Allocatelliglobosispora scoriae: one gene and its partner. The protein of the gene in region 1 interacts with the protein of each later gene in a pairwise test. Links are inferred from orthologs where the notes say so. Each region holds a gene or a part of one and is shown on either strand. Other genes may lie near its edges.

Region 1 (10,466 bases):
TGGTCCTCGCCAAGGAGCCGGTCCCGGGCCGGGTCAAGACCCGCCTCTGTCCACCCTGGACGCCGGAGCAGGCGGCCACCCTCGCCGCCGCGGCGCTCGCCGACACGATCGAGGCGGTCGACGCCACCCCGGCCGCCGACCGGGTGCTCGTCATCGACGGTGACTGGCCCGTCCCGGACGGCTGGCTCACCGTCCCGCAGTGCGCCGGCGGGCTCGACGAGCGCATCGCCGCCGCCTTCGCCGACACCCGCGAGCCGGGTACGCCGACGCTGCTCATCGGCATGGACACCCCGCAGGTCACGCCGGAGCTGCTGACGGCGGCCGTGGCGGGGCTCGACGGGTCGGACGCGATGCTCGGCCCGGCCGCCGACGGGGGGTGGTGGGCGCTGGCCCTGCGGGAACCCGGCGACGCGAGGCTGCTGGTGGGCGTACCCACCTCGGTTTCCGAGACCGGCGAGCTGACGCTGCGCGCGCTGCGCGCGGGCGGACTGAGCGTGGGTCTGCTGCCCGAACTGCTCGACGTGGACACCGCCGAGGACGCCCACGCCGTCGCCGGGCTGATCCCGGCGAGCAGGTTCGCGCAGGCGGTGGCCCGATGAAGGCCGCGATGGGCGTCTACGCCGCGGCGCTGCACCGGGCCGAGCGGGGCGTCGACTGCGCGCTGTGGCTCACCACCGCCGACGGCGTGCCGCTCAAGGAGATGGACCCCGCCGCGTGGTACGCCGAGCTCACCGACGGCGACATCACCGTGGTGACCCGCTGCGGCGGACCGACGATCGACATCGGCTGCGGGCCGGGCCGCCTCACCGCCGCCGTCTCCGACCTGGGCGTCGTGGCGCTCGGTATCGACATCAGCCCCGACGCGGTCCGCCTCGCCGAGGCCCGGGGCGCCTGGGCGCTGGAACGCTCGGTCTTCGATCCGCTGCCGGGGGAGGGCGACTGGGCGCACGCGCTGCTCATCGACGGCAACCTCGGCATCGGCGGCGACCCGCGCGGGCTGCTGCGCCGCTGCGCCCAGCTGCTGCGCCCGTCGGGAACGGTGCTCGTGGAGGTGGAACCCCCCGGTACGCCGACCTGGCACGGCAACGTGGCGATCAGCGACGCGTGGCGGACCAGCGAGGTCTTCGCCTGGTCGATCGTGGGCGTGGACCGCATCCCGGAGCTCGCCGCCGACGCGGGCCTGCGCGTCGCCGACATCTGGACCGAGGAGGGGCGATGGTTCTCAAGCCTGCAGAACTGAGCAGGGCCTTCACCTCCAGGCTGCGCTCGCCGAAGCTCACCAGCCAGCTCGGCCTCCTGCTCGGCCTCGCGATCGGGATCTGCCTCGGCACCGGCTATCTCAGCCACGCGATCCAGCATCCGCCGGAGTGGTTCTCCTGGCCGTCGCGGCCGGTCAACCTCTACCGGATCACGCAGGGCCTGCACGTCGCGACCGGGCTCGCCGCGATCCCGCTGCTCGCGGCGAAGCTGTGGTCGGTCTATCCGAAGCTGTTCCGCTTCCCGCCGTTCCGCAGCGTGGTGCACGCGATCGAGCGGCTCAGCCTGATCGTGCTGGTCGCGGGCGCGATCTTCCAGCTCACGACGGGCATCCTCAACATCGCCCGGTGGTACGACCCGATGGGCTTCTTCTTCACCGTCGCCCACTACTGGACCGCGTGGATCACCGTCGGTGCCCTGCTCGTCCACATCGGGGTGAAGCTGCCGATCATCCGGCGGGCGCTGGCCGCGACCCCCCGGCAGGCGCCGACGACCGGCCTGACCCGGCGCGGCCTGCTCGCCTCGGTCGGTGCGGCGGTCGGCGTCGTCACCCTCGCCACGGTCGGCCAGACCTTCCGCCCGCTCGCGGGCATCTCGCTGCTGGCACCGCGCGACCCGCGCGTGGGCCCGCAGGGCCTGCCGGTCAACACGTCCGCGCGGGTCGCCGGGGTCCAGGTCGACCCCAAGACCTACACCCTGGCGGTACGCGGACCGGCGCGCGAGCTGACCCTCACCCTCGACGACCTCACCGCGATGGCGCAGGCCGACGCGGAGCTGCCGATCACCTGCGTGGAGGGCTGGAGCGCCACCGCGCACTGGTCCGGGGTCCGCATCCGCGACCTGGTCCGCGCGGTCGGCGGCGACGACACCTCGCAGGTGACGGTGCGCTCGCTGCAGGAGATCGGCTTCTACACCTCGTCGATCGTGGCGCCGCCGCACGCCAAAGACCCGCTGACGCTGCTGGCGCTGCGGATCAACGGCGAGCCGCTGCACCCCGACCACGGCTTCCCGTGCCGGCTGATCGCCCCGAACCGGCCTGGCGTCATGCAGACCAAGTGGATCGCCTCGATCATCGTGGAGCAGCCGTGAAATGGATCCGAGGCCTCCTCGTCGTGGCCGGCGTCTGGATGGTGGTCCACGCCGTCCGGGGTGTCTACGCCGGGCTCGGCGGCCAGGACCTCTTCCATTACGTCCGGTATCTCCTCGGTGCGTGGCTCCTCAACGACCTGGTCCTCGTACCGATAGTCATCGGCCTGGGCTTCGTGGCGACGCGCTGGCTGCCACCGTGGGCCAAGCCCTACGCCCAGGGCGCCCTGCTCTGCGCCCTGTCCGTCGTCATCGTCGCCTATCCGCTGCTCACCGGGCACGGCAAGGCGTCGGACAACCCGTCGGCGCTGCCCCGCAACTACTGGGTCGGCCTGCTCGTCACGCTCGCCGCGATCGGCGCGGTCGCGACCGGACTCGCTCTCAGGGCCAACTCTTCAAGAGTTGGTGCTAAGAAGGCGGAGCCACCCCGATCCCTGGAGGACTCATGATCGCCCCCGACGTCGCCGTCATCGGCGGCAGCGGCTTCTACTCCCTGCTCGACGGTGCCGAGGAGGTCGTCGTCGAGACGCCCTTCGGCGCGCCGTCGGACGCCGTCACCGTCGGCACGGTCGGCGAGCGGCGGGTCGCCTTCCTGCCCCGGCACGGGCGGGACCACAGCGTGCCGCCGCACCGGATCAACTACCGGGCCAACCTGTGGGCGCTGCGCAGCCTCGGCTGCCGCCAGGTCCTCGCACCGTGCGCCGTCGGCGCGCTCGACCCCGCCCTGGTGCCGGGGACGATCGTCCTGCCCGACCAGGTGGTCGACCGCACCACCGGCCGCGAGCAGACCTTCTTCGACACCGGCGCGGTGCACGTACCCTTCGCCGACCCCTACTGCGCGACCGGCCGGGGCACGGTCGCGGCGGTGGCGTCCCGGTCGGACCGCCCGGCCGTGGAGCGGGGCACGATGGTGGTGATCCCCGGCCCCCGTTTCTCGTCCCGAGCCGAATCCCGCTGGTACGCCGCCCAGGGCTTCACGCTCGTCAACATGACCGGGCTGCCCGAGGCGGCGCTCGCCCGGGAGCTGGCCCTGTGCTACACGGCGATCGCCCTCGTCACCGACCTCGACGCCGGGATCGACGGCGGTCACGAGTCGGTGAGCCAGGCCGAGGTGTTCCGGGTCTTCGCCGAGAACACCGAGCGGCTGCGGGCGATGGTCCTCGACGTGGTGACGGAGTTGCCGACCGATCGGACGTGCGCCTGCGCCGACGCCCACGAGGGGATCACGCTGCCGTTTCCGCTGCCCTGAACCGCCCGGCGGGTCGGTTGTCGGGCGCGGCCGGTGTGATGATGGATACGTGGTGAGCAGGGCACCCAGGCGATCCCCAGATTTCCGGGGCACCTTTGGATCATGCAAAGGCGCATCCTGGTCGGCGTACCGTCGGCGATTTTGGCAGTGGCACTCGCCGGCGGCGTCGGACACGCCCTCGTGACGCGGACCGACGAGACCGGCGAGCTCAGCTCGGCGCCCGTGCGCGAGCGGGCCGCCGCCGTGACCCAGGAGAAGGCGCCCGAGGCGGAGGTGCCGAAGGCGCCGACCGTCGCCGTGGCGACGAAGGCCGACACCTGGTTCTCCTGGCAGCTCATCGACACCGCGACCGGGACGAGCTCCGGATCGGCGAACGCGGCCGACCAGACCAACAACACCGAGTCGATGATCAAGGCGTGGATCGGAACCGACTACATCGCCGCCGCCGACGCGCAGGGGCGCGCACTCACCGCCGAGGAGAAGGCGCTGATCACCAAGATGATCAGGTTCTCCGACGATGCCGCCGCACAGACCCTCTACCTGCGGCAGGGCGGCGACGAGGTGATCGAGCGGCTGATCAGCGAGGCGAAGCTCACCGGGACGACGGTCACCGAGAGCTGGTGGTCCAAGACGCAGATGACCGCGCTCGACGCGACCCGGATGATGACCTACATCCTGCAGCGGGCCGAGGCGTCCGCGCAGACGGCGTGGCTGGTGGGATTGATGCGCGATGTCGACCCGAGCAACGCGTTCGGCATCCCCGAGGTGCTCCCGGCGGCCGCGGACCCGGCGGTGAAGAACGGCTGGACCGCGCACGAGTCCACCGGCCTGTGGAACGTCAACAGCCTCGCCGCCTGGGACGGCAAGATCCTGGTGGTGATGACGCACTACCCGGTCGCCTACGGACAGGCCTACGGCGAGCAGCTCATCCGAGATGTCGCGTCCGACCTCCTGCCCTCGCTCTAGTGGCGGGCGCTCGGAGTGGGGGACGGGCGCGGCGATAGCATCGTCAACGCCGGACAAACCGAACTGAGGAGATCATCGTGAGTGCTGTGCCCGTACCCGCTGCTGTGGCCGACCCCGTCGTCGTCCCGGCCGGGACGACGGCCGCGGCCGCGGTGGCCGCCGCCGGATTGCCGACCAGCGGACCGAAGGCGATCGTCGTCGTCCGCGACGGCGAGGGCCGCCTGCGCGACCTCTCGTGGACACCCGACGCCGAGGCGTCCGTCGAGCCCGTCTCGATCGACTCGCCCGACGGCCTCGACGTGCTGCGCCACTCGACCGCGCACGTGCTGGCCCAGGCCGTGCAGGACATCTTCCCCGAGGCGAAGCTCGGCATCGGGCCGCCGATCGACAACGGCTTCTACTACGACTTCTCGGTCTCCCGGCCGTTCAACCCGGAGGACCTCGCGAAGCTCGAGTCCCGGATGCAGGAGATCATCAAGTCCGGGCAGACCTTCCACCGGCGGCGCTTCGACTCCCTCGACGAGGCGAAGGCCGAGCTGGCCGACGAGCCCTTCAAGCTGGAGCTCGTCGACATCAAGGGCGATGTCGACTCCGACGTGATGGAGGTCGGCGGCGGCGAGCTGACGATCTATGACAACCTCGACGCCAAGTCCGGCGAGCGCTGCTGGGGCGACCTGTGCCGCGGCCCGCACCTGCCGTCGACCCGCTTCATCGCCGCCTTCAAGCTGATGCGCTCGGCCGCCGCCTACTGGCGCGGTTCGGAGAAGAACCCGCAGCTCCAGCGCGTCTACGGCACCGCGTGGCCGAGCCGCGACCAGCTCAAGGCGCACCTGGCGATGCTGGAGGAGGCGGCCAAGCGCGACCACCGCAAGCTCGGCGCGGACCTCGACCTCTTCAGCTTCCCCGACGAGATCGGCTCCGGCCTCGCGGTCTTCCACCCCAAGGGCGGCATCATCCGCCGGGAGATGGAGGCATATTCGCGGCAGCGCCACGAGCAGGCCGGATACGAGTTCGTCAACACCCCGCACATCAGCAAGGCGCAGCTCTTCGAGACCTCGGGCCACCTGCCCTACTACGCCGACACGATGTTCCCGCCGATGCAGCTCGAGGGCGCGGACTATTACCTGAAGGCGATGAACTGCCCGATGCACAACCTGATCTTCAGGTCGCGCGGGCGGTCCTACCGCGAGCTGCCGCTGCGCATGTTCGAGTTCGGCACGGTCTACCGCTATGAGAAGTCCGGCGTCGTGCACGGCCTGACCCGGGTGCGCGGCCTGACCCAGGACGACTCGCACATCTACTGCACCAAGGAGCAGGCGCCCGGCGAGCTCAGCGCCCTGCTCGACTTCGTGCTCAACCTGCTCAAGGACTACGGCCTCAACGACTTCTACCTGGAGCTGTCGACCAGGGACGACTCGCCGAAGTTCATCGGCGCCGACGAGGACTGGGCCGAGGCGACCGAGGCGCTGCGTACCGCCGCCGAGGCCTCCGGTCTGGAGCTCGTCCCCGACCCGGGCGGCGCGGCGTTCTACGGCCCGAAGATCAGCGTGCAGGCGCGCGACGCGATCGGCCGCACCTGGCAGATGTCGACGATCCAGGTCGACTTCAACCAGCCGGCCCGGTTCGGGCTGGAGTACCAGGCAGCCGACGGTACGCGTCAGCAGCCGGTCATGATCCACCGTGCCCTGTTCGGGTCGATCGAGCGGTTCTTCGGCGTGCTCACCGAGCACTACGCCGGTGCGTTCCCGGCGTGGCTGGCACCCGTCCAGGTGGTCGGCATCCCGATCCGCTCCGACGAAGAGGCCGGACACCTCGCCCACCTCGCCGCGTTCGTCGCCCAGCTGCGCGAGCACGGCATCCGGGCCGAGGTCGACGCCTCCGACGAGCGGATGCAGAAGAAGATCCGCACCGCGCAGCAGCAGAAGATCCCGTTCATGGCGCTCGCCGGTGACCAGGATGTCGCCGACGGCACGGTCTCCTTCCGCTACCGCGACGGCTCGCAGCGCAACGGCGTCGCGATCGACGAGGCGGTGGCCCACGTCGTCGAGATCGTCCGGTCCCGCGTCAACGTCGGGCCGAGCGCACCCGCCGCGCCCGCCGCGGATGAGCCGGTCGCTTCGTGAGCGTGGCTTCGCGGGCGTGGACCTCGTGAGCGTCGGGGAGCCGGACGGGCTGGAACGGCTCTGGACACCCTGGCGGTTGTCCTATGTGGCTGGACCGGAGACGCCCGGCTGCCCCTTCTGCGCGGCACCGGGCAGTGACGAGCACGGGCTGATGGTGGCGAAGGGGGAGACCGTCTTCGCCATCCTCAACCGCTTCCCCTACAACCCCGGGCACCTGCTGATCTGCCCCTACCGGCACGTCGCCGACTACACCGAGATCACGGCGGCGGAGACGGCGGAGCTGGCGTCGTTCACCCAGACGGCGATGCGGGTGGTCCGGGCGGTCTCCAACGCGCACGGGTTCAACCTCGGGATCAACCAGGGCGGAGTCGCCGGGGCGGGGATCGCCGCGCACCTGCATCAGCACGTGGTGCCGCGCTGGGGCGGCGACGCCAACTTCCTGCCGGTGATCGGGCGGACGAAGGCGCTGCCGCAGCTGCTCACCGACACCCGTGACCTGCTCGCCGAGGCCTGGCACACCGCCTGACCGTCGGGTGTCGTACGGCTGGGGCAGGATCGGATCCATGATTGGTTCTCTCTACTCCACCGTGCTCGACTCGCCCGACATCAAGGGCTCGGCGGCGTTCTACGCCGAGCTGGCCGGGCTGTCCGAGCACTACGCGGACGACAACTGGGTCACCCTCCTCACCAAGGAGGGCTGGCGGGTGTGCTTCCAGCGCGCCGACGACCACGTGTCGCCACGGTGGCCGGACCCGGCCGCGCCGCAGCAGTTCCACCTCGACTTCCGCTTCCCCGACATGGCGGCGGGCGTCGAGCGCGCGATCGAGCTGGGCGCCACCCGGCTGCCCGGCGGCGGCGAGACCTGGACGGTCCTCGCGGACCCGGCGGGCCACCCGTTCTGCGTGTGCCAGGGCGAGCCCGGCAGCGAGATCCAGCTCGCCGACGTGGCGATCGACTGCCCGGATGCGGCCGCGCTGGCGGGCTTCTACTCGGAGCTGCTCGGCCTGCCCGTGACCTGGGAGGGTGAGGGCGGCGGTGCGATCGGTGCCGACGGCAAGCTCAGCGTGATCTTCCAGCAGGTCGAGACCTACAACCCGCCGCAGTGGCCCGACGCGGCCCACCCCCAGCAGTACCACCTCGATGTCAAGGTCACCGACATCGAGGAGGCGGAGCCGAAGGCGCTCGCGCTCGGCGCGACGAAGCTGCCGGGCGGTGGCGAGGACTTCCGGGTCTACGCCGACCCGGCCGGCCACCCGTTCTGCCTCATCTGGTGACCGCAGCCCGAGTCTGAAACGAGATCAATATCACCCGATCGGCTGGAAGGTGTACTTTCGGCCGATCGGGTAGGTGAGGATTCTCCTGAAGAACGATTCACATAGCGGCGGCGGATGTCACCGTTACGTGCGGAATCGGGGATCGGGGGATCGAATGGCTGTGTCGCGGCGTGGACTGCTGCTGGGCAGTGCGCTGACGGCGACGGGTGCCGCCGTGGGCGCGACCGCGCACCTCATCCCATCCCTGTTCGGTCCGGACCGGCTCCCGCTCGACGGCGGCTACGCCCCGGCGGGCAACGCCGACGACTGGACCCCGCGCGGGCAGATCCGCACCATCTGGCATGTGCCGACCGATCAGCCGCTCGTCGCGCTCACCTTCGACGACGGCCCGATGCCGGACTGGACGCCCCGGGTGCTCGACGCTCTCGACAAGGCCGACGCGCCCGCGACCTTCTTCATGGTCGGGCAGAACCTGCGCCGGCACGCCGACCTCGTCAAGGGCCGGCTCGGGCGCCACGAGGTCGGCAATCACACCTGGGAGCACAAGGACCTCGCCAAACGCGACGAGGCCTCCGTGCGCAACCAGCTCGTCCGCTGCCACGAGGCGATCCGCGAGGTCACCGGCCAGACCGCGACGCTGCTGCGGCCGCCGTGGGGCCACCTGGGCGGCTCGACGCTGACCGTCGCCGACACGATGGACTACGACGTGGTGATGTGGTCCTACCGGATGCCGGAGGACCGGTTCCGGACCAACCCGGCGGGCATCGTCGACGATGTGGCGGCCTGCGTGCGGCCCGGGACGATCATGCTGGCGCACGACACCGGGCCTGCCGACCGGCTCGTCACGATCGACAACCTGGGCGAGATCATCAAGGCCGTCAGGGGCAAGGGCATGCGGCTCGTCACGGTCTCCGAACTGCTCGCGGCGGGCACGACCGCCTCGCCGGGCAGCGGATCGAAGAAGTGACGCCGGCCGCTCCCGTGATCTTCGCCGGTGCCACGCGATCATGTTGATGGAATTCAATCTTCCGTCGCCACTTCGCCTCTGCTAACGTTCTGTCATCCATCGACGACGGTGCGCGTCGCGATGCGGGTGAGCAGCCCGCCGAGGAGGAGGTGATGTCCATGTCGGCCACCTCCGGCCAGGTGGGCGCCCCGGGACTCCCGCCGACCCCGCCCGCCCCCCGATGGGAGTAGCCGTCACGCTGCAGGCCACGGCCCTCGTCGCCGCCGCCTGCCGGGCCGAGGAGGCGAGCCAGCCCCTGCCGCGCCTGCACGACCCGTTCGCCGAGCTCTTCACCGCCGACCTCACCGGGTCGGCGCAGGCGCTGCTCGCCGCGGGGCGCGAGGAGGTCGTGCACCGCACGCTCGTCATCGACACGATCGTCAGCGATGAGGTACGCCGCACGCCCGGCCTCACCGTGGTGAACCTCGGTGCGGGGCTCTGCACCCGGCCCTACCGGCTGGACCTCTCCACGTGCCGGGAGGTGGTCGAGGTGGACGCCGCCGCGACCCTGAACCGCAAGGCGGCTGCCCTCGCCGAGCACGAGCCCACCTGCTCGGTGCGCCGCATCGACGCCGACATCCGCGACCTGCCCGACCTCGGCGTCACCGGCCCGATCCTCGTCGTCACCGAGGGCCTGCTCGTCTACCTCGACGCGGCCGAGCTGACCGCGCTCGCGGGGACCCTCGCCCGGCTGCCCGGCGTTCTCGGCTGGGTCGCCGACGTCGTCTCGGCCGACTCCGCGCAGGCGATGGGGGTGACGACCGGCCGGGTCGGTGCGGGGTTGACGATCACGGGCCTCGCCTCGCTGGACCCGATCGAGAGCGCCGGTTGGACGGTCACCGACCACCGGCTGCTGTCGTCGACCCGGTCCGCCGCCCATGCGCCACCGGCCGGGAGCGCTCCTGCCGCCCGCCGCGTCATCGACGGGGTCCTGCTCCTGCGCCCGTGACTCCGCTCGCTGGCCGGTCGAGCGCCGTTTTGTTCCGGGTGATCTCTCGCCGTGTGCGGAGATCTGCGTGCGGCGCCTCGCAGGTGGTCGAGCCATCGGCGCGTCCGGCATGGTGGAGTCATGTGTCGAACATATGTTCTATCTCCGGATGGTGCGCCGCTGTGCCCGGTCGAGGCGGGGAGGCGGAGATGATCGTGGTCGAGGACGTGACGATCCGCTACGGCGCCGTCCCCGCCGTCGACGGGGTGAGCCTGACGGTCGAGCGCGGGGAGATCGTCGGGATCATCGGTCCCGTCGGCTCCGGCAAGACCGCGCTGCTCGAGTGCGTCGAGGGCACCAGGAGCCCCGACAGCGGCAGGGTCCGGGTGGGCGGCGTCGACCCGCACGCCGACCGTACCCACATGTCGGTGATCGCCGGGGTCGCGCCGGCGGGCGTGAAGTACCCGGGCCGTGCCTCGGTCGGTGACATCTCCAAGCTCTTCGCCGGCTTCTACCCCGGCGGGATCGACCACCTCGAGCTGCTGGAGCGGTTCGGTCTCGCCGACCGGCTCCGCCG
Region 2 (8,865 bases), on another replicon or contig:
CAGCACCACTGGCAACTGAAAGGCCCCAACAGCCTCAAACCTGATGTACTGGCCCTGGCGCTGGTCCCGACAGGCCTGGCGGCCTACGCAGCCTTCTGCTGGCGCTCCTTCGGCGACCCGCTCGCCTTCTCCCACGCGCAGCGCTACTGGGACCGCACCTATGCCTGGCCCGGCCAGCCGATCCTCCAGGCCCTCGACAAACTCCAGCACTACCCCGCCCTCTCCAGGAACGGTGTCGGCACCATCCTCGACATAGCAGCGGTCCTGCTGGCAGCCCTGCTCATCACCTTCACCGCCGTCGGCCCCTGGCGCTTCCGCAGAGACCAACTGGCCCTCACCCTCTGGGCAGCCCTCCCCCTCCTCCTCATCCTCTCCACCTCCGTCGGTTTCGGCCGCCCCCTGATGTCCACCCCCCGCCTCTTCCTGGAACTGACCCCCGCCTTCCTGGTCCTGGCCCGCATGGGTAGGAACATCGCCATCGACCGTCTCTACCTCCTCACCGCCATAGCCCTCCAATCCACCTACTTACTGGCCTTCCTCACCAAGAAAGGCTTCGTCGCCTAGGACCGGCAGCCCTGGCGCCGCCGCATGCGCCGGCACCCGATAACCCCCATCAGGTCGACTCAACGAAAACGGGCCACCGTCGGGCGAAACAAACCCGACCCGGTGACCCACCCGGCTCTTGGGGCGGGGATCGACCCGCGCCGGGATCAAGCCTGACCGCCCAGAGCGGGTCGATCCCCGCCCCAAGAGCCCACGCACACGCGCACACAGCAAAGCGGCCGACCATCCGCAAGGACGATCGGCCGCTCAGACGAGCAGAATTACTTGAGCTTGACGGAAGCGCCCTCGGCCTCGAGCTTGGCCTTGGCCTTGTCAGCCGTCTCCTTGTTGACCTTCTCCAGGATCGCCTTCGGCGCGGCCTCGACCACGTCCTTGGCCTCCTTCAGGCCCAGGCCGGTGAGCTCACGCACGACCTTGATGACCTGGATCTTCTTGCCACCGTCCGACTCGAGGACGACGTCGAACTCGTCCTGCTCCTCGGGCTGGTCGGCGGCGGCAGCGCCACCGCCACCACCGGAGGCGGCGACGGCGACCGGCGCGGCGGCCTTGACGTCGAAGGTGGTCTCGAACTCCTTGACGAACTCAGAGAGCTCGATGAGGGTCATTTCCTTGAAAGCGTCGAGGAGGGCCTCGTTGCTCAGCTTCGCCATGTTAGGCGTCCTTTCCAGCTACTGAAAAATGATCGTGAACGACGCAGCGTCAGGCTGCGGCGTCCTCCTTCTCGCGCTTGTCCTGCAGTGCGGCGACCGTACGAACGGCCTGCGACAGCGGCGCCTGGAACAGGGCGGCAGCCTTGCTCAGGTTGGCCTTCATCGCGCCGGCCAGCTTGGCCAGCAGCACATCACGGGACTCAAGATCAGCGATCTTCGCAACTTCCGCCGCGGTGATCGCCTTGCCCTCGAAAACGCCGCCCTTGATGACGAGGAGCGGGTTGGCCTTCGCGAACTCGCGCAGGCTCTTCGCCGCCTCGACCGGGTCGCCGGAAACAAAGGCGAGCGCGGTAGGACCGGTGAACAGCTTGTCCAGGCCCTCGATGCCCGCGTCGGTGGCTGCACGCTTGGCAAGGGTGTTCTTCGCGACCGTGTAGGTCGTCTTGCCCAGGGTGCGCCGCAGCTCGGTGAGCTGCTTCACGGTGAGGCCACGGTATTCGGTCAGCAGGGTGGCCGGCGCGTTACGGAAATTCTCGGTGAGCTCCGCAACGGCAGTGGCCTTGTCCGACCGAATCGGCTTGTCCGCCATGTCCCTCCTCTCTCGATGCTCCGAGCTGATCGTCCCGGACCCGCAAACGAGAAACGCCCCGGCGCAGGGCGCACGGGGCTTCGGCGCACTGAAGCGCCGGTGGCTGACCGTTCATCCTGCGCGGGCCGCCCGCTCGTTGGCGGGGCCTTCGACCGCGCCGGAGCGCGGTGACCAGCGGTCTATGGGTGAAACTTCAGCAAACGATACGCAGGCCCGACCGGAAACACCAAATCGGGCGGGCCGGAAACGAGGAAGGGGTTGCCCACATCACGTGGGCAACCCCTGCACAGCTTGCGTATGGCTTACGCCTCCGCGGGAACCTCGTGGAAGTTGCGCGTCACGTTGGGGTCGACCGGGATGCCCGGGCCCATCGTCGTGGCGACGGTGACCTTCTTGAGGTACTTGCCCTTGGCCGCGGACGGCTTGGAGCGCAGGACCTCGTCGAGGACGGCGGCGTAGTTGTCGATGAGCTGCTCGGTGCTGAACGACGCCTTGCCGATGATCAGGTGCAGGTTGGAGTGCTTGTCCACCCGGAAGGTGATCTTGCCGCCCTTGATCTCGGTCACGGCCTTCGTCACGTCCATGGTGACGGTGCCGGTCTTGGGGTTCGGCATGAGACCGCGCGGGCCCAGGATCCGCGCGATCCGGCCGATCTTGGCCATCTGGTCCGGCGTCGCGATGGCGGCGTCGAACTCCAGCCAGCCCTCCTGAATCCGGGCGACGAGCTCGTCGGTGCCGACGACGTCCGCGCCGGCGGCCTGCGCCTCCGCGGCCTTCTCGCCGGCTGCGAAGACGATGACCCGAGCGGTCTTACCCGTACCGTGGGGCAGGTTGACCACGCCACGCACCATCTGGTCCGCCTTACGCGGGTCGACACCGAGGCGCATCGCGACCTCGACCGTGGCGTCGAACTTGGTGGTGGTGGTCTCCTTGGCCAGCTTGATGGCCTCGGCGGGAACGTAGAGGGAGTTGCGGTCGATCTTGGCCGCACTCGCCTTGTAAGCCTTGCTTAGCGACATCTTTCTCAAACTCCTGTGGTCGGTGTCGAACCGCGGTCCGCGGTTCTCCCACGTATCTCTGGTCGGGCGATTTCCTCAGGCGAGGAGATCAGTCGGTGATGGTGATGCCCATCGAGCGGGCGGTGCCCGCGATGATCTTCTCGGCCTGGTCCAGGTCGTTGGCGTTCAGGTCGGACATCTTCTTCTCAGCGATGTCACGGACCTGGGCGCGGGTGACCTTGCCGACCTTGTCCTTCTGCGGGACGCCGGAGCCCTTGGGCACACCCGCCGCCTTGATCAGCAGACGCGACGCGGGCGGCGTCTTCAGCACGAAGCTGAAGGTGCGGTCCTCGTAGACGCTGATCTGCGCGGGGACGATGTCGCCACGCTGGGCTTCGGTCTGGGCGTTGTACGCCTTGCAGAACTCCATGATGTTGACGCCGTGCTGACCGAGCGCGGGACCCACGGGCGGAGCCGGGGTGGCCTGGCCGGCCTTCAGCTGAAGCGTGAACGTCTTGACGAGTTTCTTCTTCTTCGGAGGCATGTCTCTTCCTGGGACTCTTGGTGTTTGCACCGATGACCGGCCTAGACAACCGCATGCACGGTCAGCACTCGGCAGAGGCCGGACGTTCCACCCTACCGCACGGCAAAGCCTCCCCATTCATCGAGGAGGCCCGGCCGTACGTGATGGGTAACTCAGATCTTGGAGACCTGGTTGAAGTTGAGCTCGACCGGCGTCTCACGACCGAAGATCGAGACCAGGACCTTGAGCTTCTGCTGGTCGGCGTTGATCTCGTTGATCGTGGCCTGTAGCGACGCGAAGGCGCCGTCGGTCACCGTCACCGAGTCGCCGACCTCGAAGTCGAGCACCTTGATCTCGGGCTTGGACTTCTTGCCGGCGTCGGTGGAGACCGCCGGGGCGAGCCACTTGAGCACCTCGTCGAGGCTGAGCGGCGCGGGGCGGTCGGCCCGATCGGTGGCGCCCACGAACCCGGTCACACCGGGGGTGTTGCGCACACACGAGTAGGACTCCGGCGTCAGGTCCATCCGAACCAGGATGTAGCCCGGGAAGACCTTGTTCGTGACCTGCTGGCGCTTGCCGTTCTTGATCTCGACCTCTTCGCGGGTCGGCACCTCGACCTGGAAGATGAACTCCTCCATGTCGAGGCTCGTGATCCGGGTCTCGAGGTTGGTCTTGACCTTGTTTTCGTAGCCCGCGTAAGAGTGGACGACATACCAGTCGCCCGGCGCGAAGCGCAGCTTCTGCCGCAGCTCGGCGACCGGGTCAAACGGAGCGTCCTCGTCGTCCACCACTGCGACGGACGACGTGGCAGTGGTGGCCTCGCCGGTCTCGTCGATCTGGGCGGTCTCGTCGTACTCAGGCACGCTCGCTCACTTCCGTCGAATATGTCAGCTGTTGCCGAAGACGAACAGCACGACCTTGGCAAATGCGACGTCGATGGTGCCGACGACCGTCAACATGATCGTCACGAACACCACCACCACCGCGGTGTAGGTCAGCAGGTCCTTGCGCGTCGGCCAGATGACCTTACGCAGCTCGCTGACGACCTCGAGGAGGAAGCGCCAGATGCGGCCAGGGATGCCGCCGATCCAGGCGAAGAAGCGAGTGATGACGTTGCCGTCAGAGCGCGATGCGCTCTTCTTCTCCTCGGCCTTCGGCCGCGCCTTGGTTGCTGCGGCGCTGCGGGACCGTCCTGCCGGCGCGTCGTCCTCGGCATCGGAGGCGTCATCGTCGATAGCGTCGTCGAACACGTCGTCAACGTGCTCCTCCGCGGCGTCCTCACCGCGTCGATTGCTCTCGGCCACTTCGCCCTACTTCCATATCGCGGGGGGTGTGAGCGTTGCTCTCGGTGCGCCCGTGAGGCGCACCTTTCTGCTACCACTCTGTCACGCTGCCCGGCCGTCCGACAGGGACAGCCGAAACCACCCGAGTCGGAAGGCCGAAGCCGCAGGGGCGACAGGACTCGAACCTGCAACCTGCGGTTTTGGAGACCGCTGCGCTACCAATTGCGCCACACCCCTGTGCGGGAAGGTCACCATTCAAGCCGCTTCAGCAGCTCGAACGGGTCACTCACCCCACGGCGGACCAGTGTACGGGTAGCTAGCCGCCGCGTCCAACCCGGTAGCCGCTTTCTATATCCGGACGGCCGCCTTCGCCTGAGCCAAGATCTTTTCACCCTGGCACGTGGCGGTCAGATCAAGCTTCGCCACCCCGTCGGCAACCTGCTTGACGACGGCGGTGAACTCGACCGCGGTGCCCTCCTCGGTGTCCGGAACCGGCACCGGACGGGTGAATCGGACGCCGAAATCGACCAGCGAATCCGACCTGCCCGCCCAAGCCGCCACAGCCCGCCCGGCGAGCGCCATCGTCAGCATCCCGTGCGCGATGACACCGGGCAGCCCGACGCCCTCAGCGGTCCGCTGGCTCCAGTGAATGGGGTTGAAGTCCCCGGAGGCACCCGCGTAGCGAATGAGATCCGCCCGGGTCACCTGGAAGACCTGAACCGGTAGCTTCTGGCCCACCTCGAACATCAGACCGCCCCTTCCTCGTGCGACTCACCGCGGATGACGAGCTTGGTCCAGACGCTGCCCACCGGCTCTCCGGCCGTGGTCACGATGTCGAACCGGCTGGTCAGGAAGTCATGGCCGCCACGGGACAGGATGTCCTCGATCGAGGCGTGCACGACCAGTTCGTCCCCCGCGACCACCGGGCGCACATAGGTGAAGCGCTGGTCCCCGTGAACCACCCGGCTGTAGTCGACGCCCAGGCCCGGGTCGACCACGATCTGGCGGTTCGCCGCCGTCGCGATGATCGTCAGGAACGTGGCCGGCGCCACGACGTCCGGATATCCCAGGGCCTTGGCTGCCTCGACGTCGTGATGGATCGGATCGGAGGCGCCGATCGCGTCCGCGAACTCCCGGATCTTCTCGCGGCCGACCTGATAAGCGGGGTGCGGCGGGTAAACCCGGCCGACAAACGACTGGTCCAACGGCATGGCGAGAACTTACCTGGTGCGGGAACGCCAAAAAGCGGTCACCCTGGTGGGTGACCGCTTTTTGATCAGAGCTGGACCGGGACTACCGGGTCTCGCGGTGCGCCTGGTGCTTGCCGCAACGCGGGCAGAACTTCTTCAGCTCGATGCGGTCCGGGTCGTTACGGCGGTTCTTACGCGTGATGTAGTTGCGCTCCTTGCACTCCACACACGCCATCGTGATCTTCGGACGTACGTCAGTCGCCTTAGCCACCGGAGTGCCTTCCTCGCATGCTCACCACTGCGGTCGCAGTGCTTACCAGTTCAGCGCACCAGCCTAATGACGGCGACACGCAAACGCAAAAACGCTGCTCGATCGCGATGCGAATCTCACAGTGTCTTGGTAGCGGTGGCCGGAATTGAACCGGCGACACAGCGATTATGAGCCGCTTGCTCTGCCATCTGAGCTACACCGCTTCGGCGGGCTCTCGCGAGCCCCGTCGGAGCCCCCTTACGGAATCGAACCGTAGACCTTCTCCTTACCATGGAGACGCTCTGCCGACTGAGCTAAGGGGGCGTGCGCTTCGCTTTCGCGCTGCGCGCCTCGGTAAGAGTACACGTTCACCCGGGCCGTGCGAAATCCGGATATGCCCGCGCGTCGTCCCGGCCCGAGTGGGTCAGCCGACCGCGCGCAACCTGCGCAATTCCCCGGTCGGGCTCGGCTCCGCGTCGGTACGCGCACCGAGCCACGCCTCCAGCCGCTCATAGGGCAGCGGGCGGCTGAAGAGGAACCCCTGACCGATGTCGCACCCGATGTCGGCGAGCAGGTCGAGGGTGAGCTCGCTCTCCACGCCCTCGGCCACGACGGCGAGCCCGAAGTGCCGGGAGATGTCGACCACGGCCCGCACGATCGCGAAATCGCCCGCGTCGGTCGCCATCCCCTGCACGAAGGTCCGGTCGACCTTCACCTCGTGCACCGGCAGCCGCCGCAGATAGGACAGCGACGAGTAGCCCGTGCCGAAGTCGTCCACGGAGAGCCGCACGCCCATCTCGTAGAGGCGGCGCAGCGTGGGCAGCGGCCGGTCCTCCTCGCCGACGAAGCCGTCCTCGGTGATCTCCAGCGTCAGCCGGTCCGGCGAGACGCCGTGCTCCTGGAGGAGCTCCTCCACCCGCAGCGGGAAGTCCGGATCCACCAGGGTGCGCGGGGAGAGGTTGACGGCCACGCCCAGCGGCCGGCCCGCGTCGACCCACTGCCGAGCACGCATGAGGCCCGCGGCGAGCACAGCCTCCGTCAGGCGGCCGAGCTGACCGGTGTGCTCCGCGACGGCGACGAAGTCCTCCGGGGCCACCGAGCCGTGCGTCGGGTGCTCCCAGCGGGCCAGGCACTCCACGCCGACGAGATGCCGGTCACGCAGGTCGACCTTGGGCTGGAAGTAGACCTCGAGATCGTTGTTGTCCAGGGCGCGGCGGAGGTCACCGGCGAGGCCTAGTCTGCGTACCGACCGGGATTCCATGCCGAGGCTGAAGAGCTGCACGCCTGACGCGCTGGACTTGGCCGCATAGGTCGCGAGCTCGGCGCGCTGCAGCAGCGTCGCGGGCTCCGTGCCGTGGTCGGGGTGGACCACGATGCCGACCGCGGTGTCGACGTCGAGCGTGAGGGTGCCGAAGGTGAGCGGTTTCTGCAGCTGGCGGCGCAGGGTCGTGGCGAGCGCCATCGCGGCCTCGGCGTTGGCGACCCGCATCGTGACGACGAACTCGTCACCACCGGAGCGGCCCACCAGCGCGGCGGAGGGCGCAGAACCCCGCAGTCGGCTCGCCACCTCGGCCAGCAGCCGGTCACCGGCCGCATATCCCAGCGAGTCGTTGACGTCGCGAAGCGAGTCGACATCGAAGAGCAGCACCGCGACCACCTCGCCGGGTGCGCGGACCTTGACCGACTCCTCCAGCGCGGCGGTGAGCCGGCGCCGGTTGGGCAGCGAAGTCAACGCATCGTGGTAGGCGTCGAAGCGCAACCGCTCGACGAGCCGCGAATTCTCGACCGCGACCGCGGCGTGGGCGGCGACCGCCTCGAGCAGCCGCACGTCGCCCGGTCCGAACCCGGTGAACTCACCCATCCGGCTGGAGACCTCCAGGCAGCCGATCACCGCCGAGCCTGCCTTGAGCGGGACCACGATCAGGTCCTTGACCCCGGACTCCCGCAGCTGGGCCAGCCGGTCGTCCTCGCCGAGCTTGGCGCCGATCGCGATCGTCTCGCCGCTCTCGATGGCGGCCTTGCGGATCGAGTCGGGTGTGGCGACCACGTCGAGCAGGCCCAACGCGTCGACGCGGGCCGTGAGCAGCACGTCCGGGAACCGGCCCTGCGCCGGCAGCCACAGCGTCGCCGTCTCCGCCGCGAGAACCGTGCGCACGCGGCTCAGCAGGACATCGGTGAGGGTCCCGTCGTGCGGGGTGTCGGCGATCGCCCGGGTGATGTCATAGATCTCGCTCAGCGTGCGGTGCTGCCGCAGGAACTGCGCGTAGGACCGGTAGGCGAGCGCGAACACCGCGACGACGAAGCCGAGCAGCAGGACCGCCCAGCCGCTCTGCTGGAGCACGATCAGGATGACCAGGCCGACCGTGATGTTGATCAGGGTGGCGATGACCGAGGGGATGGCCGTGGCGGCGATCTCCTGCGAGGTCATCCGTCCCTGGACGACGGCGATGACGGCGACGACCGCGGCCACGTTGATCGCGGCGCTCGTGAAGACCGCGGCGGCGAGGACCAGCCAGCTGCGCGGATCCTCGAGCTTCAAGGGCCCCAACGCGCTGACGACCAGGCAGGCGCAGGTCGTGCTCGCCGCGCTCTTGGCGATGTTGAAGACGCCCTTGACCGGCGCGACCTTGCGGCGCATCTGGGTGACGACGGAGGCCGCCACCCGGACCAGCAACAGCGTGATCGGTGGCAGGACGAAGAGACCCAGCAGCAGCGGTATCTCGGAGAGCGACATCAGCACGGTGTCGCGTCTGACCTCGAAGCTCAGCGTCACCGTGTCGGCAGCGACACAGACGGCGAAGAAGACGAGAGCCCAGCC

Evidence for each region.
Region 2: the proteins of thrS (region 1) and rplA interact in binary tests that used the Escherichia coli proteins (3 or more experiments, as listed by UniProt). The link is inferred for Allocatelliglobosispora scoriae from one-to-one orthologs.

Annotation. Positions count from the first base shown.
Region 1 is NZ_JACHMN010000003.1:1,173,693-1,184,158, forward strand. Bases 4,186-7,171 are described here. They hold thrS (threonine--tRNA ligase), read left to right. Parts: upstream 4,186-4,662; coding sequence 4,663-6,681; downstream 6,682-7,171. Other genes in these bases: F4553_RS31850 (serine hydrolase), read left to right, coding at 4,186-4,558; F4553_RS31860 (HIT family protein), read left to right, coding at 6,662-7,171. In the rest of the region: F4553_RS31825 (TIGR04282 family arsenosugar biosynthesis glycosyltransferase), read left to right, coding at 1-599; F4553_RS31830 (class I SAM-dependent methyltransferase), read left to right, coding at 596-1,240; F4553_RS31835 (molybdopterin-dependent oxidoreductase), read left to right, coding at 1,216-2,346; F4553_RS31840 (hypothetical protein), read left to right, coding at 2,343-2,792; F4553_RS31845 (S-methyl-5'-thioadenosine phosphorylase), read left to right, coding at 2,789-3,592; more of F4553_RS31850, read left to right, coding at 3,695-4,185; more of F4553_RS31860, read left to right, coding at 7,172-7,207; F4553_RS31865 (VOC family protein), read left to right, coding at 7,245-7,955; F4553_RS31870 (polysaccharide deacetylase family protein), read left to right, coding at 8,110-8,922; F4553_RS31875 (class I SAM-dependent methyltransferase), read left to right, coding at 9,143-9,910; F4553_RS31880 (ABC transporter ATP-binding protein), read left to right, coding at 10,099-10,466. UniProt on the Escherichia coli protein: Catalyzes the attachment of threonine to tRNA(Thr) in a two-step reaction: L-threonine is first activated by ATP to form Thr-AMP and then transferred to the acceptor end of tRNA(Thr). The rate-limiting step is amino acid activation in the presence of tRNA.
Region 2 is NZ_JACHMN010000002.1:3,050,997-3,059,861, forward strand. Bases 965-3,678 are described here. They hold rplA (50S ribosomal protein L1), read right to left. Parts: upstream 2,823-3,678; coding sequence 2,106-2,822; downstream 965-2,105. Other genes in these bases: rplL (50S ribosomal protein L7/L12), read right to left, coding at 965-1,214; rplJ (50S ribosomal protein L10), read right to left, coding at 1,264-1,803; rplK (50S ribosomal protein L11), read right to left, coding at 2,911-3,345; nusG (transcription termination/antitermination protein NusG), read right to left, coding at 3,498-3,678. Also shown: F4553_RS19400 (mannosyltransferase family protein), read left to right, coding at 1-564; more of rplL, read right to left, coding at 825-964; more of nusG, read right to left, coding at 3,679-4,187; preprotein translocase subunit SecE, read right to left, coding at 4,212-4,628; F4553_RS19440 (MaoC/PaaZ C-terminal domain-containing protein), read right to left, coding at 4,956-5,354; F4553_RS19445 (FAS1-like dehydratase domain-containing protein), read right to left, coding at 5,354-5,818; rpmG (50S ribosomal protein L33), read right to left, coding at 5,901-6,068; F4553_RS19465 (putative bifunctional diguanylate cyclase/phosphodiesterase), read right to left, coding at 6,472-8,865. UniProt on the Escherichia coli protein: One of the primary rRNA binding proteins, it binds very close to the 3'-end of the 23S rRNA. Forms part of the L1 stalk. It is often not seen in high-resolution crystal structures, but can be seen in cryo_EM and 3D reconstruction models.